Regions from separate parts of the Micromonospora sp. NPDC049662 genome, predicted to be linked through region 2. Evidence: riboswitches for the same ligand, from Rfam matches in the RefSeq annotation. Region 2 holds a riboswitch; the other holds the start of a gene.
The links. A riboswitch is a leader RNA that binds a small molecule or an ion and turns the genes downstream of it on or off. The one in region 2 is predicted to bind cobalamin.
Positions count from the first base shown of each region.

Region 1: another riboswitch for cobalamin. It lies ahead of AB0J36_RS00170 (ribonucleoside-diphosphate reductase subunit alpha); the one in region 2 lies ahead of cobN (cobaltochelatase subunit CobN).

Region 1 covers NZ_JBFAOC010000001.1:42,277-48,302, forward strand. The annotation lists gene AB0J36_RS00165 (ribonucleotide-diphosphate reductase subunit beta) at 1-160, opposite strand, end outside; gene AB0J36_RS00170 (ribonucleoside-diphosphate reductase subunit alpha) at 211-2,538, opposite strand; cobalamin riboswitch at 2,732-2,946, opposite strand; cobalamin riboswitch at 3,133-3,206, shown strand; gene AB0J36_RS00175 (CbtB domain-containing protein) at 3,265-3,468, shown strand; gene AB0J36_RS00180 (CbtA family protein) at 3,459-4,259, shown strand; gene AB0J36_RS00185 (histidine phosphatase family protein) at 4,256-4,852, shown strand; gene AB0J36_RS00190 (GH92 family glycosyl hydrolase) at 5,121-6,026, opposite strand, start outside.
Region 2 covers NZ_JBFAOC010000007.1:22,033-28,058, forward strand. The annotation lists gene AB0J36_RS07630 (VWA domain-containing protein) at 1-325, opposite strand, end outside; gene cobN (cobaltochelatase subunit CobN) at 322-3,990, opposite strand; cobalamin riboswitch at 4,307-4,436, opposite strand; gene AB0J36_RS07640 (hypothetical protein) at 4,548-4,670, opposite strand; gene AB0J36_RS07645 (DUF5919 domain-containing protein) at 4,978-5,868, shown strand; gene AB0J36_RS07650 (inositol monophosphatase family protein) at 5,865-6,026, shown strand, end outside.

The sequences.
Region 1 (6,026 bases), on a different contig from region 2:
GCCGCTCGGCCGGCGACAGACGGTCCAGGTCGGCGAGGTCGGCGTGCAGGTCGACCTCCTCGACCGTCCACGTGTTGCGGATGGCGTCCCGGAACCGGTCAAAGAAGTGCGGGTAGCGCATCGGACGGAGAGTCAGGTCCATCCCGGGGTTGAGCAGCATGTGCGTGGTCCTCGCGTCGGTGGTGCTGTCCGTGGTGGTGTCGGCGACGGTCACTGGCACGCCTCGCACGACTCGGGGTTCTCCAGCGAGCAGGCCAGCGCCTCGGCGTCGACCGCGACGGGGAGGACGGGCGGCACCGCGCTGACGGTGGCCTGCTGGATCCGGGTGGCCGGCCGGGACCGCAGGTAGTAGGTGGTCTTCAGACCGGTCTTCCAGGCGTACAGGTACATCGAGGAGAGCTTGCCGATGGTGGGCGAGGCCAGGAACAGGTTCAGCGACTGGGACTGGTCGATGAACGGCGCGCGGGCGGCGGCCAGGTCGATCAGCGCCCGCTGCGGCAGCTCCCACGCGGTGCGGAACAGCTCCCGCACGTCGGCCGGCAGCTCCATGACGGACTGCACCGACCCCTCGGCCCGCTTGATCGCCGACCGGATCTGCTCGGTCCACAGACCACGGGCCTTCAACTCGCGTACGAGAGCCGTGTTGACCTGGAGGAACTCCCCCGACAGCGTCTCGCGCTTGAACAGGTTGGACACCTGCGGCTCGACGCACTCGTAGCAGCCGGCGATCGACGCGATCGTCGCGGTGGGCGCGACCGCCACCAGCAGCGAGTTGCGCAGCCCGTACTCCCGCACCCGCTGACGCAGCGCGGTCCAGCGTGCGGCCTGCGTACCCTCGACACCCCACAGGTCCGGTTGCAGGCGCCCCCGCGCGGCCCGGGTCTGCGCGAACGCCGGGTGGGCGCCGAAGTCGCGGGCCAGGTCGGCGGAGGTCTCCAGCGCGGTCAGGTACAGCTCCTCGCTGATCCGGGTGGACAGCTCCCGCGCGGCCGGTGCGTCAAACGGCAGCCGCAGCGCGAAGAACACGTCCTGCAGCCCCATCAGCCCGAGCCCGACCGGCCGCCAACGGGGGTTGCTCGCCGCCGCCTGCGGGGTCGGGTAGTAGTTGATGTCGATGACCCGGTCGAGGAACGTCACCGCCGTACGCACCGTGGCGCGCAGCCGTTCCCAGTCGATGCCCTCATCGGTCAGGTGGGCGGCGACGTTCACCGAGCCGAGGTTGCAGACTGCGGTCTCGTCGTCGCTGGACACCTCGATGATCTCGGTGCAGAGGTTGGAGAGGTGCACCACGTTGCCCGGCTCGGCCGTCTGGTTGCACAGCCGGTTGGCCGCGTCCTTGAAGGTCATCCAGCCGTTGCCGGTCTGGGCCAGGGTCCGCATCATCTTCCCGTACAGTTCGCGGGCCGGCAGCTGCCGCACGTAGCGGCCCTGCGCCTCGGCGGCCCGGTACGCGGCGTCGAACCGCTCGCCCCACAGATCGGGCAGTTCGGGCACCTCGTCGGGGTCGAACAGCGACCACATCTCGTCGGCCTCGACCCGGCGCATGAACTCGTCCGGGACCCAGTTGGCCAGGTTGAGGTTGTGCGTACGCCGGGCGTCCTCGCCCGTGTTGTCCCGGAGCTGGAGGAACTCCTCGATGTCCGGGTGCCACGGCTCCAGGTAGACGCAGGCCGCGCCCTTGCGCCGCCCGCCCTGGTTGACCGCCGCGACGCTCGCGTCCAGTGTGCGCAGCCACGGCACGATGCCGTTGGACTGCCCGTTCGTGCCCCGGATCAGCGCGCCACGGGACCGGACCCGGGAGAACGCGATGCCGATGCCACCGGCGAACTTGGACAGGTTCGCGACCTGGGCGTAGCGCGCGTAGATCGAGTCCAACTCGTCGCGCGGCGAGTCCACGAGATAGCACGAGGACATCTGGGTGTGTCGGGTGCCGGAGTTGAACAGAGTCGGCGAGCTGGGCAGATAGGCGAGGCTGGACATCAGCCGGTAGAAGTCGACCGCCTCGTCCGGCGTACGGGACAGGCCGCAGGCCACCCGCAGCAGCCAGTACTGCGGCGTCTCCAGCACCAGCCGGGTGGTGGGGTGACGCAGCAGGTACCGGTCGTAGACGGTGCGCAGGCCGAAGTACTCGAAGCGGCGGTCGCCGTCAGGGTCGACGGCGTCGTCGAACGTCTCCGCGTGCGCGGCGACGAACGCGGCGGTCTCGTCACCGATCAGACCCTCGGCGTGGCCGGCCCGGATCGCCGCACTGAACGAGGTGATGCCCTGGCGCCGCACCTCCTTGTCGACGTAGCCGGCCAACAGCCGCGCGGCCAGGCGCGAGTACTGCGGCTCCGTACCGATCATCTCGGCCGCCGTCTGGATGGACAGCCGGTCCAGCTCGGCGGTGGTCGCGCCGTCGTAGAGGCCGCTGATCGTGCGGGTGGCCACCCGCATCGGGTCGACCTCGGTCAGGTCGTCGGCCCACCGCTCGACCGCCCGGACGATCTTGTTCACGTCCACGGCCTCGGTGCCGCCGTCGCGCTTGCGCACCTGCATCGGGGTCCGCCGCGCGGCCTCGCCGCTGACCGGGACCACCTGGGTGACTGTCACCACTCACTCCTCGGGAGTTCGAGACCTCAAGGGCCCTCGGACGCGGGGAGACGGACGCCGTCGACGCCAGGCCAGCGCGGGCGTGGGCGAGGTGGCGTCAGCCGTTCCGCGCGGCCTCGGACCGCCGCGCACCCGAGGGTCGGGTACGCGGCGCGCTGGCAGGTCTTCGGACTCGCGGGCGCGACCGGGCCTGCCCGGTCACCTACTGGCCGTCGCTTCCCAGGCCGTTGGCCCAGTGCTGATGACGGCGGTCGTTCCCACTCACCGCTGCGGGACAGTCCCGGACTTGCACCGGGTTCCCTCTTGCCTCGACCACTCACCAGGAGTGGACGAACCAGCTGCGGTCGACACCATATATAGGGGCGAGCACGTTTGTCACACCCCACATGTCGGGTTCGGCGTGTCGCGGTCGCCGATGACGACCCTCGTCGATCGGCTCGGAGCCGGCCGACGAGGCGGTGCCGCCCCGACCGTCGCCATCGGCTTGACCGAGGCGAACCGGCACCGATACGGTCGACCCACTATCTGCGGCGACGCGAGGGAAGCCGGTGAGAATCCGGCGCGGTCGCGCCACTGTGAGCGGCCCCCAGCCCGGGGGGCGCGAGCCAGGACGCTCGGTCGTCCGCAGCCTTGCGATGGGGACGCGTCATCCCCGAGGAGGTTCGTTCACGCATGTCCAGCTCCACGTCCAGCCAGCCGCTGTCGCACCCCGCTGTCCCGACCCGTCTCCTGTGGACGGTCCTGGCCACCGTCGCCGTGCTCGCCCTGCTGGCCTACCTCGTCGCCTTCGATCAGGGGGCGGTCTCGCGCAGCGGGATGTACCTGCACGAGCTGATGCACGACGGCCGGCACCTGCTCGGTGTCCCGTGCCACTGAGCGACACCGGCACCGCACCCACGTTCGTCACGGTCCTGCTGCGCGGGCTGCTCGCCGGCCTGGTGGCCGGCCTGATCGCCGGGACGTTCGCCTACGTCGTCGGCGAACCACACGTCGAGGCGGCCATCGCCATCGAGGAGGCGGCCACGCACGCGGAGGCCGCCGCCGACGGGCACCAGCACGCCGAGGAGGCCGCCGACGGGCACCAGCACGGCGAGGAGGCCCTGATCGGCCGCAACGGCCAACGCGGCGGCCTGTTCCTGGCCACCGGCCTGTTCGGCGCCGCCATGGGCGGCCTGTTGGCCAGCGCGTACGTCCTGCTGGCCCGTCGTCGGCGGACCGCCGACGACGGGCGGTCCGGGCTGTTGCTGGCCGGCGGTGCGCTGCTCGGCACGGTGATCGTGCCGTTCCTCAAGTACCCGCCGAATCCGCCGGCCGTCGGCGACCCGTCCACCATCAACCAGCGCACGGTCACCTACCTGCTGATGGTGGTACTCGGCCTGGTCGCGGTCTGGTCCGGTTCGCTCGGCTACCGGTCGGTGGGTGAGCGCGCGCCCGTGTGGCTGCGGGCCAGCGCGGCGGTCGGCGGTTTCCTGCTGGTCACCGTCGTGTCCTATGTGGCGCTGCCGTCGTTCCAGGAGGTCCCCGGCGACTTCCCCGCGACGCTGCTGTGGAGCTTCCGCCTCGCCTCGCTCGGCACCCAGATGGTGCTGTGGACCGGGATAGGCCTGCTCTTCGCCGCCCTGATGCACCGCCAGCGCGCGGTCGCCGACGCACGACTGGCCGGGTGAGCGCCACCAGCCTGCGGCTGGTCGCCCACGGTCACACCGCCGCCCTGCGGCAGGCCCGGTTCGGCGGGAACGACAGCCTGGACGAGGGCGGCCGGCGTGCCGCCCTCGCCCTGTCCCCCGCCGCTGCGGGCCGTCGCGCAGGCGACGCGGTGGCATGCCTGTCCAGCCCCGCGGCGGCGGCCGTCGAGACCGCCGAGGTTCTCGGGCTCGCGCCCACCGTCGAGGCGGCCCTGGCCGACTGTGACTACGGCGACTGGTCGGGCCGGTCCCTCGCGGAGATCGCCGCGACGCGGCCGGACGCGCTGCGCGAATGGCTGTCCACGCCGGACGCCGCGCCGCACGGCGGTGAGTCGATCCTCGCGGTACGCCAGCGCGTCGGTCGGTGGCTGGACGCGCAGCGCGACGTCGGCCGACGGGTCACCGCCGTCACGCACCCGCTGGTGATCCGGGTCGCGCTCGTGCACGCCCTGGATCTGCCGCTGGCCACGTACCGGCAGTTCGACGTCGCGCCGCTGGCGATCGTCCGACTCACCGGCCACGGCCCGAGCTGGCAGTTCCGCCTGGACGCGGCGCCGGCACCGGCGAACGGGTGACGAGGGTCTACCACGGCTCCTGTCGAGCTGCCCCAGATCCGGGGCAGCGAGGTCGGCGGGCAGTCGCGCGACCCGCGTCTCGGAGCCGAGATCGGGCGGCTCAGAGCTGAGATCGGGCGGCCCGGACGGGTGCCGGGCAGGCCTGGAACGCACGCCCGGCGAGCCTGGAACACAGGGCCCGGCGGGCCTGGAATACACGCCCGGCGGGCCTGGAACGCAGGTCGGGCGGGCCGTGAGGAACGGCCCGCCCGACTGATGTGCTTCCGGCTTACTTCGTGACGGTGACCGTGAACGGTCGGGACACCGTCGCCTTCGAGCGGGACCCGGACAGCGTCACGCTGGTGACCCCGGGCTCCGTCGCATCCGGGACGCCGACGGTCCCGCCGGCGACGATGCCGTCACCGTTCGCGCGTACCGTGCCGACCCGACGGCCGTCGCCGAGGCTGACCGTGATCTCCTCGTTCGGCGCGAAGCCGGAGCCGTCGACCGTGATCGACGTGCCGCGCGGCGCGGACGGCGTGGGCAACGACAGGCGCGGCTGGTAGGCCGGGTCCGTCGAGCCCACGGTCACCTGCACGGTTGCCGTCGCCGGCGTACCGGAGGACGCGCCGGTGGCGCGTACGGCGTACCGCCCCGGTGGCGTGTCCCCGGAGGTCGCGACGGTCGCGCGGACCGTGCCCGTCGCGGACGCCGAGACCGTCACCTCGCGGGTCGTGCCGGCCGCGAGGCCCACCGTCACCCGCTCGCCGGCGGCGAACCCGCTGCCGACGACCGTGACCGCGTCCCCAGCGGCGACCGACTGTGTGCCGGACACCGCGAGGGTGGTGGCCGCCCCGGCCCGCCGGACGGTCACGGTGAAGCTCGCGGTGCTGCTGGACACCGTGTCCCACGCGGTGACGCGCACCGTGTAGGCGCCCGCACGGGCGTAGGTGTGCCGGCCGCTCAGCGCGCCGTCCGCACCGATCGTGGCGTCGTCCGGAACCGTGCCGTCACCCCACTGGACGCGGGCGTGGTAGCCGGTCGGGTCGGGAAGACCGCCGGTCACCGATCCGAGGTTCGCCGTGAGGACCTGCCCGGCGTCGACGCTCTGGTCGCCCGGGGCGGCGGTCACCAGCGCGGCGGCCGGCGTGCCGTCGTCGGCGACGGCGAACACGTGGATCCGGCCCGCCGAGCG
Region 2 (6,026 bases):
GCGACCCGACCACCCGGTCCTCGGCCGCTCCGACGGGCAGTTCGACGAGGCGCGCCGGCCCGGTCTCGACGGCCGCCCCGACCGGGTGCGGCCCGTCCGGGCAGCCCGGGTCGGGTTCGGCCGGATCACACCCGAAGCGGCAGCCGGCGACCCGGCGCACCGGGGGCAGCAGCGCGGCGAGGGCGCGTACGGCGGTGGACTTGGCGGTGCCCTTCTCGCCCCGCACGAGGACCCCACCGATCGCCGGGGACACGGCGTTGAGCAGCAACGCCAGCCGCATGTCGGCCATGCCGAGCACGGCGCTGAGCGGGTAGGTCGTGGTCATGCCCGGTCCTCCAGGTCGCCCTCGCTGGCCAGGTAGGTGTCGCGCAGGCGGTCCAGGGTGGCCGGCTCGGGCTTGGCCCACAGCCCCCGGTCGGCGGCCTCCAATAGCCGCTCGGTGATGCCGCGTAGCGCCCACGGGTTGGACTTCTCCAGGAACTCGCGGGTGGTGTCGTCGAACAGGTACGCGGCGGCCAGGTGCTCGTACATCCAGTCGTCCACCACACCGGCGGTGGCGTCGTAGCCGAACAGGTAGTCCACGGTGGCGGCCAGCTCGAACGCGCCCTTGTAGCCGTGCCGGCGCATCGCGGCGATCCACTTCGGGTTGACCACCCGGGCCCGGAACACCCGCCGGGTCTCCTCGCCCAGCGTGCGGGTCCGCACGTCGTGCGGCATCGCCGAGTCGCCCACGTACGCGGCCGGGGACGTGCCGGTGAGGTGGCGGACCATCGCCACCATCCCGCCGTGATACTGGAAGTAGTCGTCGGAGTCGACGATGTCGTGCTCGCGGGTGTCCTGGTTCTTCACCGCGACCGCGATCCGCGCGAAGGAGCGTTCCATGTCGGCGCGCGCCTCCCGCCCGTCCAGGCCCCGGCCGTACGCGTAGCCACCCCACACCGCGTACACCTCGGCCAGGTCGGCGTCGCTGCGCCAGGTCCGGGCGTCGATCAGCGGCAACAGGCCCGCGCCGTACGCCCCGGGTTTGGAGCCGAAGATCCGGGCGGTGGCCCGCCGCTCGTCACCGTGCTCGGCGAGGTCGGCGGCCACGTGGGCGCGCAGGTAGTTCTCCTCGGCCGGCTCGTTCAGGGCGGCGACCTGCCGGACGGCGTCGTCGAGCAGCGCCACCACGTGCGGGAACGCGTCGCGGAAGAACCCGGAGATCCGTACGGTGACGTCGACGCGGGGCCGACCCAGCTCGGCGGTCGGCACCACCTCGACGCCGGTGACCCGCCGGGACCGCTCGTCCCACACCGGCCGGCAGCCGATAAGCGCGAGCACCTCGGCGATGTCGTCGCCCTGCGTCCGCATGGCGCTGGTGCCCCACACGGTCAACCCCACCGAGCGGGGGTACGCGCCGGTGTCGGCGAGGTGCCGGGCCAGCAGCGAGTCGGCCAGGGCCACGCCGACGTCCCAGGCGTTGCGGCTGGGGATGGCCTTCGGGTCGACGGAGTAGAAGTTCCGGCCGGTGGGCAACACGTTGACCAGGCCCCGGGTGGGTGAGCCGGACGGGCCGGGCGGCACGAACCGGCCGTCGAGCGCACCGAGGGTGTTGGTCAGCTCGTCGGTGGTGCGAACCAGCCGGGGCACCAACTCGGTGGCGGCGAAGCGCAGCACCTCGGCGGCGTCCGGGATCGGCTGGCCGGTCACCTCGGCGACGACCGCCTCGGCCGTGTCGGCGGTCCAGCCCAGGGTCTCCATGCCGACGACCAGCCGCCGGGCGAGGGTTTCGATCAGGTCGATGGCATCGGCGGCGGTGCCGGCCGGCCCGTCCACCGCGTCGGTCAACGCGGCCGGCAGGGCGATCCGCTGGCCCGGCGTGGCAAGCAGTTCCTGTTCGTCGAGGCCGTACGCGGTGGCGAGGGCCTGCCGCAGGCCGGGCAGGGCCTGGACGCCACCCCAGATCTGCGGGGCGCGCAGCACCGCGAGGACCAGGTTGACCCGCGGCTCGCCGGTGGGCGCGTCGGCGAGGATGTGCAGGCCGTCGCGGATCTGCACGTCCTTGACCTCGCACAGGTAGCCGTCGAGGTGCAGCACGAAGTCGTCGAAGTCGTCCGCGTCGGGCATCGCCTCGGTGTGCAGGTCGTGGTGCAGCTCGGAGGCGCGGACCAGGTCCCAGATCTGCGCCCGCACGGTCGGCACCTTCGCCGGGTCGAGCGCCTGCACGGTGGCGTACTCGTCCAGCAGTTGCTCCAGTTTGGCCAGGTCGCCGTAGGTCTCGGCGCGGGCCATCGGCGGCACCAGGTGGTCGATGACCACGGCGTGCGCCCGCCGCTTGGCCTGGGTGCCCTCGCCTGGGTCGTTGACGATGAACGGGTACACCAGCGGCAGGTCCGCGAGGACCGCGTCGGGCGCGCAGCCGGCGGCCAGGCCGAGGCCCTTGCCGGGCAGCCACTCCAGGGTGCCGTGCTTGCCCAGGTGCACCACGGCGTCCGCGCCGAAGCCGCCGTCGGAGACCGGCGCGGCGAGCCAGCGGTACGCGGCCAGGTAGTGGTGGCTCGGCGGCAGGTCCGGGTCGTGGTAGATGGCGATCGGGTTCTCCCCGAAACCACGCGGCGGCTGGATCAGCAGCGCCACGTTGCCGAAGCGCAGCCCGGCCAGCACGACGTCCCCGCCGTCGGTGTACAGCTCGCCGGGCGGCTCGCCCCAGTGTTGCCGCATCCGCTCGCGCAGCTCGACCGGGACCGCCTCGAACCAGCGCCGGTACGTCTGCCCCGGTATCCGCGCCTCGGCGGCGGCCAACTGATCCGGGGTGAGCCACTCCACGTCGTGCCCGCCGGCGGCGATCAGCGCGTGGATCAGCGCGTCACCGTCCGTGGGCGGCGGCGTGCCGCCGAGGTCGTAGCCCGCCTCGGCGAGCGCGGCGAACAGCCGGACCGCCGAGGCCGGGGTGTCCAGCCCGACGGCGTTGCCGACCCGCGAGTGCTTGGTGGGGTACGAGCTGAGCACCACGGCGATCCGCTTGTCGGCGTTCGGCACGTACCGCAGCCGGGCGTGCCGCACCGCGATCCCGGCGACGCGGGCGGCCCGCTCGGGGTCGGCGGCGTACACCGAAAGACCGTCGGCGTCGACCTGCTTGAACGAGAACGGCACGGTGACGATCCGGCCGTCGAACTCGGGGATGGCCACCTGCATCGCCGCGTCCAACGGGGACAGTCCGGCGTCGCTGGCGGCCCACTGCTCGCGCGTGCTGGTGAGGCAGAGCGCCTGGATGACCGGCACGTCCAGGGCGGCGAGCGCGCCGACGTCCCAGGCGTCCTCGTCGCCGCCGGAGGAGGCGTCGGCGGCGACCGCGCCGCCGGCCGCGAGGACGGTGACCAGCAGCGCGTCGCAGCGGGCGAAGAGCCCGAGGGGGCCGGCGCCGGCCGTCAGCCCGCGCAGCGAGCCGCAGAAGATCGGCAGGGGGTTGCCGCCGGCCGCGCGGACCGCCTCGGCCAGCACGTCGACGAACGCGGTGTTGCCGGCCAGGGCGTGCGCCCGGTAGAAGACGATTCCGATGGTGGGCCGACCCGGTTCGGTGGGGTGCTCGCCGTGCACGCCGTACGCCGGGGTCGGCGCGGGCGGTGCGAACCCCTCCCCGGTGAGCAGGACCGTGTCGGAGAGGAACCGGGCCAACTCCCCCAGGTTGTCCGGGCCACCCTCGACCAGGTACGCGAGGGCCTGGGCGACCACCCCGGACGGCACCGTGGAGACCGCCATCAGCTCCGCGTCCGGCAGCGCCTCGCCGCCAAGGACGACCGTGGGCACGCCGCTGGCGAGCACGGCGGCGAGGCCGTCCGGCCACGCCTGCCGACCGCCGAGCAGGCGTACGACGGCGAGGTCGACCCCGTCGAGCAGGGCGGGCACCTCGTCGGCCGCCACCCGGGCAGGGTTGGCGAGCCGGTAGTCGGCGTCGCTGGCGCGGGCGGCCAGCAGGTCGGTGTCGGCGGTGGAGAGCAGCAGAATGCGCACGGCAGGCTCCGGACGGTAACGTCGGCGCGCTCGCGGAAGCGGTTCGGCGACGACGTGCGGGTGGGCGCGGGGTTCAGCGGGCACCGCGACCCGGACCGCTCACCGGCACGGGGCCGGCGGCGACGGGTGGCGTGGCGCGGAACTCAGCGGGAAACGACGCCCAAGCGAGCGGATGCCGGCGCGGTTGTGCGGCCGGGTCGGGGCGCGGCGGTGCGACCGCCGCTCGGGGTACGACGGTGCTCGTGGGTGCGCAAGACGCCATGCGTCATCGGGTCCTCCTCGGGTGTCCACGCCCTGGGGTACGTCCCGACGGCCGAAGTATCCTGGCTTCCGGATCGACGCTCTCCCCCGGCCTTCCAACCGCAGACACACGGCCGTGACTCGCGAGGGGGGATCACTCCCCGGTGACAGTGGCGGGACCGCGTCGGATTCGCACCGACTTCCTTCACTGCCGTCAGGCCGCGAATGCTGCCACACCCTCGCGCCGCCGGTCAACGCGGACCCCGGTGCCGCCCGGTCACGAGCACCACATTGACCTGCGAAGATATCGGGGCGAGTCACTCATGGTTGAAGCGACGCGGCCGGCGAGTCAACGACAGCCAGCCGAGGAAACGCGCGTGCATCAGGGCAAGGTCGGGGCGACCGCCGAGACCGTACAAGTCGTGGATGGCCTCGTTCATGCAGGACGTAAGGTAGAGGGCCAGCGCCAGCGAGTGACCGTAGAACTCGGCGACGAGATCGAGTTGGGCGCGGGAGCATGGCCATGCTGCGGCACAGTTGCGGCACAACCAGGCGGGGCGCATGGGCAGGTGGGGGCGGGACCGCAGACTCACACCACGACCCTGCTCACCACAACCGCAGCGATCCATCACGGCGGGTGAATCCTCGATGGATAACTTTCATCCGCCCTCTGGATGTCCTCCCGGCATGCCATCCCACTACTGGATAAGCTGGCCCTCGGCCCTTGTAGCAGGAAGGAAGCCAGCCGTGAGCGTCCGCACAACTGCCACGCTTACCACTGACGACCTGCTGTGGGACACCACTGACATGCTCGACGCCCTGGCCGCTCGTAACATCGCTCAGGTATTCCGCCTCGTCCAGCGAGCCACCCGCGCCAGCCAGACCACTCTCGGCGTCGCCACCGGCCTCAGCCAGGCTCAGATCAGCGAGATCACCAGCGGTGCCCGCCGGGTCAGCAGCATCGATGTCCTCACCCGCATCTGCACCGGCCTGTCCATGCCCCGCCACGCACGAATGACGCTTCTCCTCGGCGAACGCGAGCCGGCCCCGGACCTCGCCGGACACCAGCTCAGCACGGCCGTACGGAACCAATGCGCTGATGTCAGCGCGATCTATTCCAGCCGATCAGATTTTATGGCGGAGCTGCCCCCGCAAGCCCTTTTCGACCATGCCACGGACATCCGAGCGGCCGGGCTGTCACTGAACCTCATCTGTCAGCAGTACGGCGACAATCGCCTCCTGAGACTCCTCGCCGCCGGCACCCGCCTCCGCTGCCTGTTCCTTGACCCGGCCGGCGAGGCGATCAGGCGGCAGGAGCGGGAGGACGACTATCCAGATGGGCACCTCAGCGCGCTCACCGAACTCAACATCCAGAACTTGGCCCGCCGCATTCGTGACCGGCTCCCGGCGGATGCCCGGGACAACCTCACCATCGGCGTCTACGACGAATCCATCCGCGCCAACGTCCTTCTGATCGATGGTCGACTCTGCGTTGTCCAGCACTACCTACCGCAGATGCGCGGTGTCGACTGCCCGACGCTGGTCATCGAGCGCAGCGCCAGCCCCAGCCCTTCCGGCCTCTACCCGATATTCGACGAGATGTTCAACTCGCTGTGGGAGCGCAGCCGCCAGCTATGACCGGCTACGCGCACCTCCTCCCTCTCGCACAGGAGGCCGTCGACCTGGCCCACGACCTGATGCGCAGGCTCCAGCCCGGTGCGCTGACCTTCAAGGGTGACCGCGACATGGCCTCGGACGTGGATTACGCCATCGAGCGAGCGGTCCGCGAGCATCTG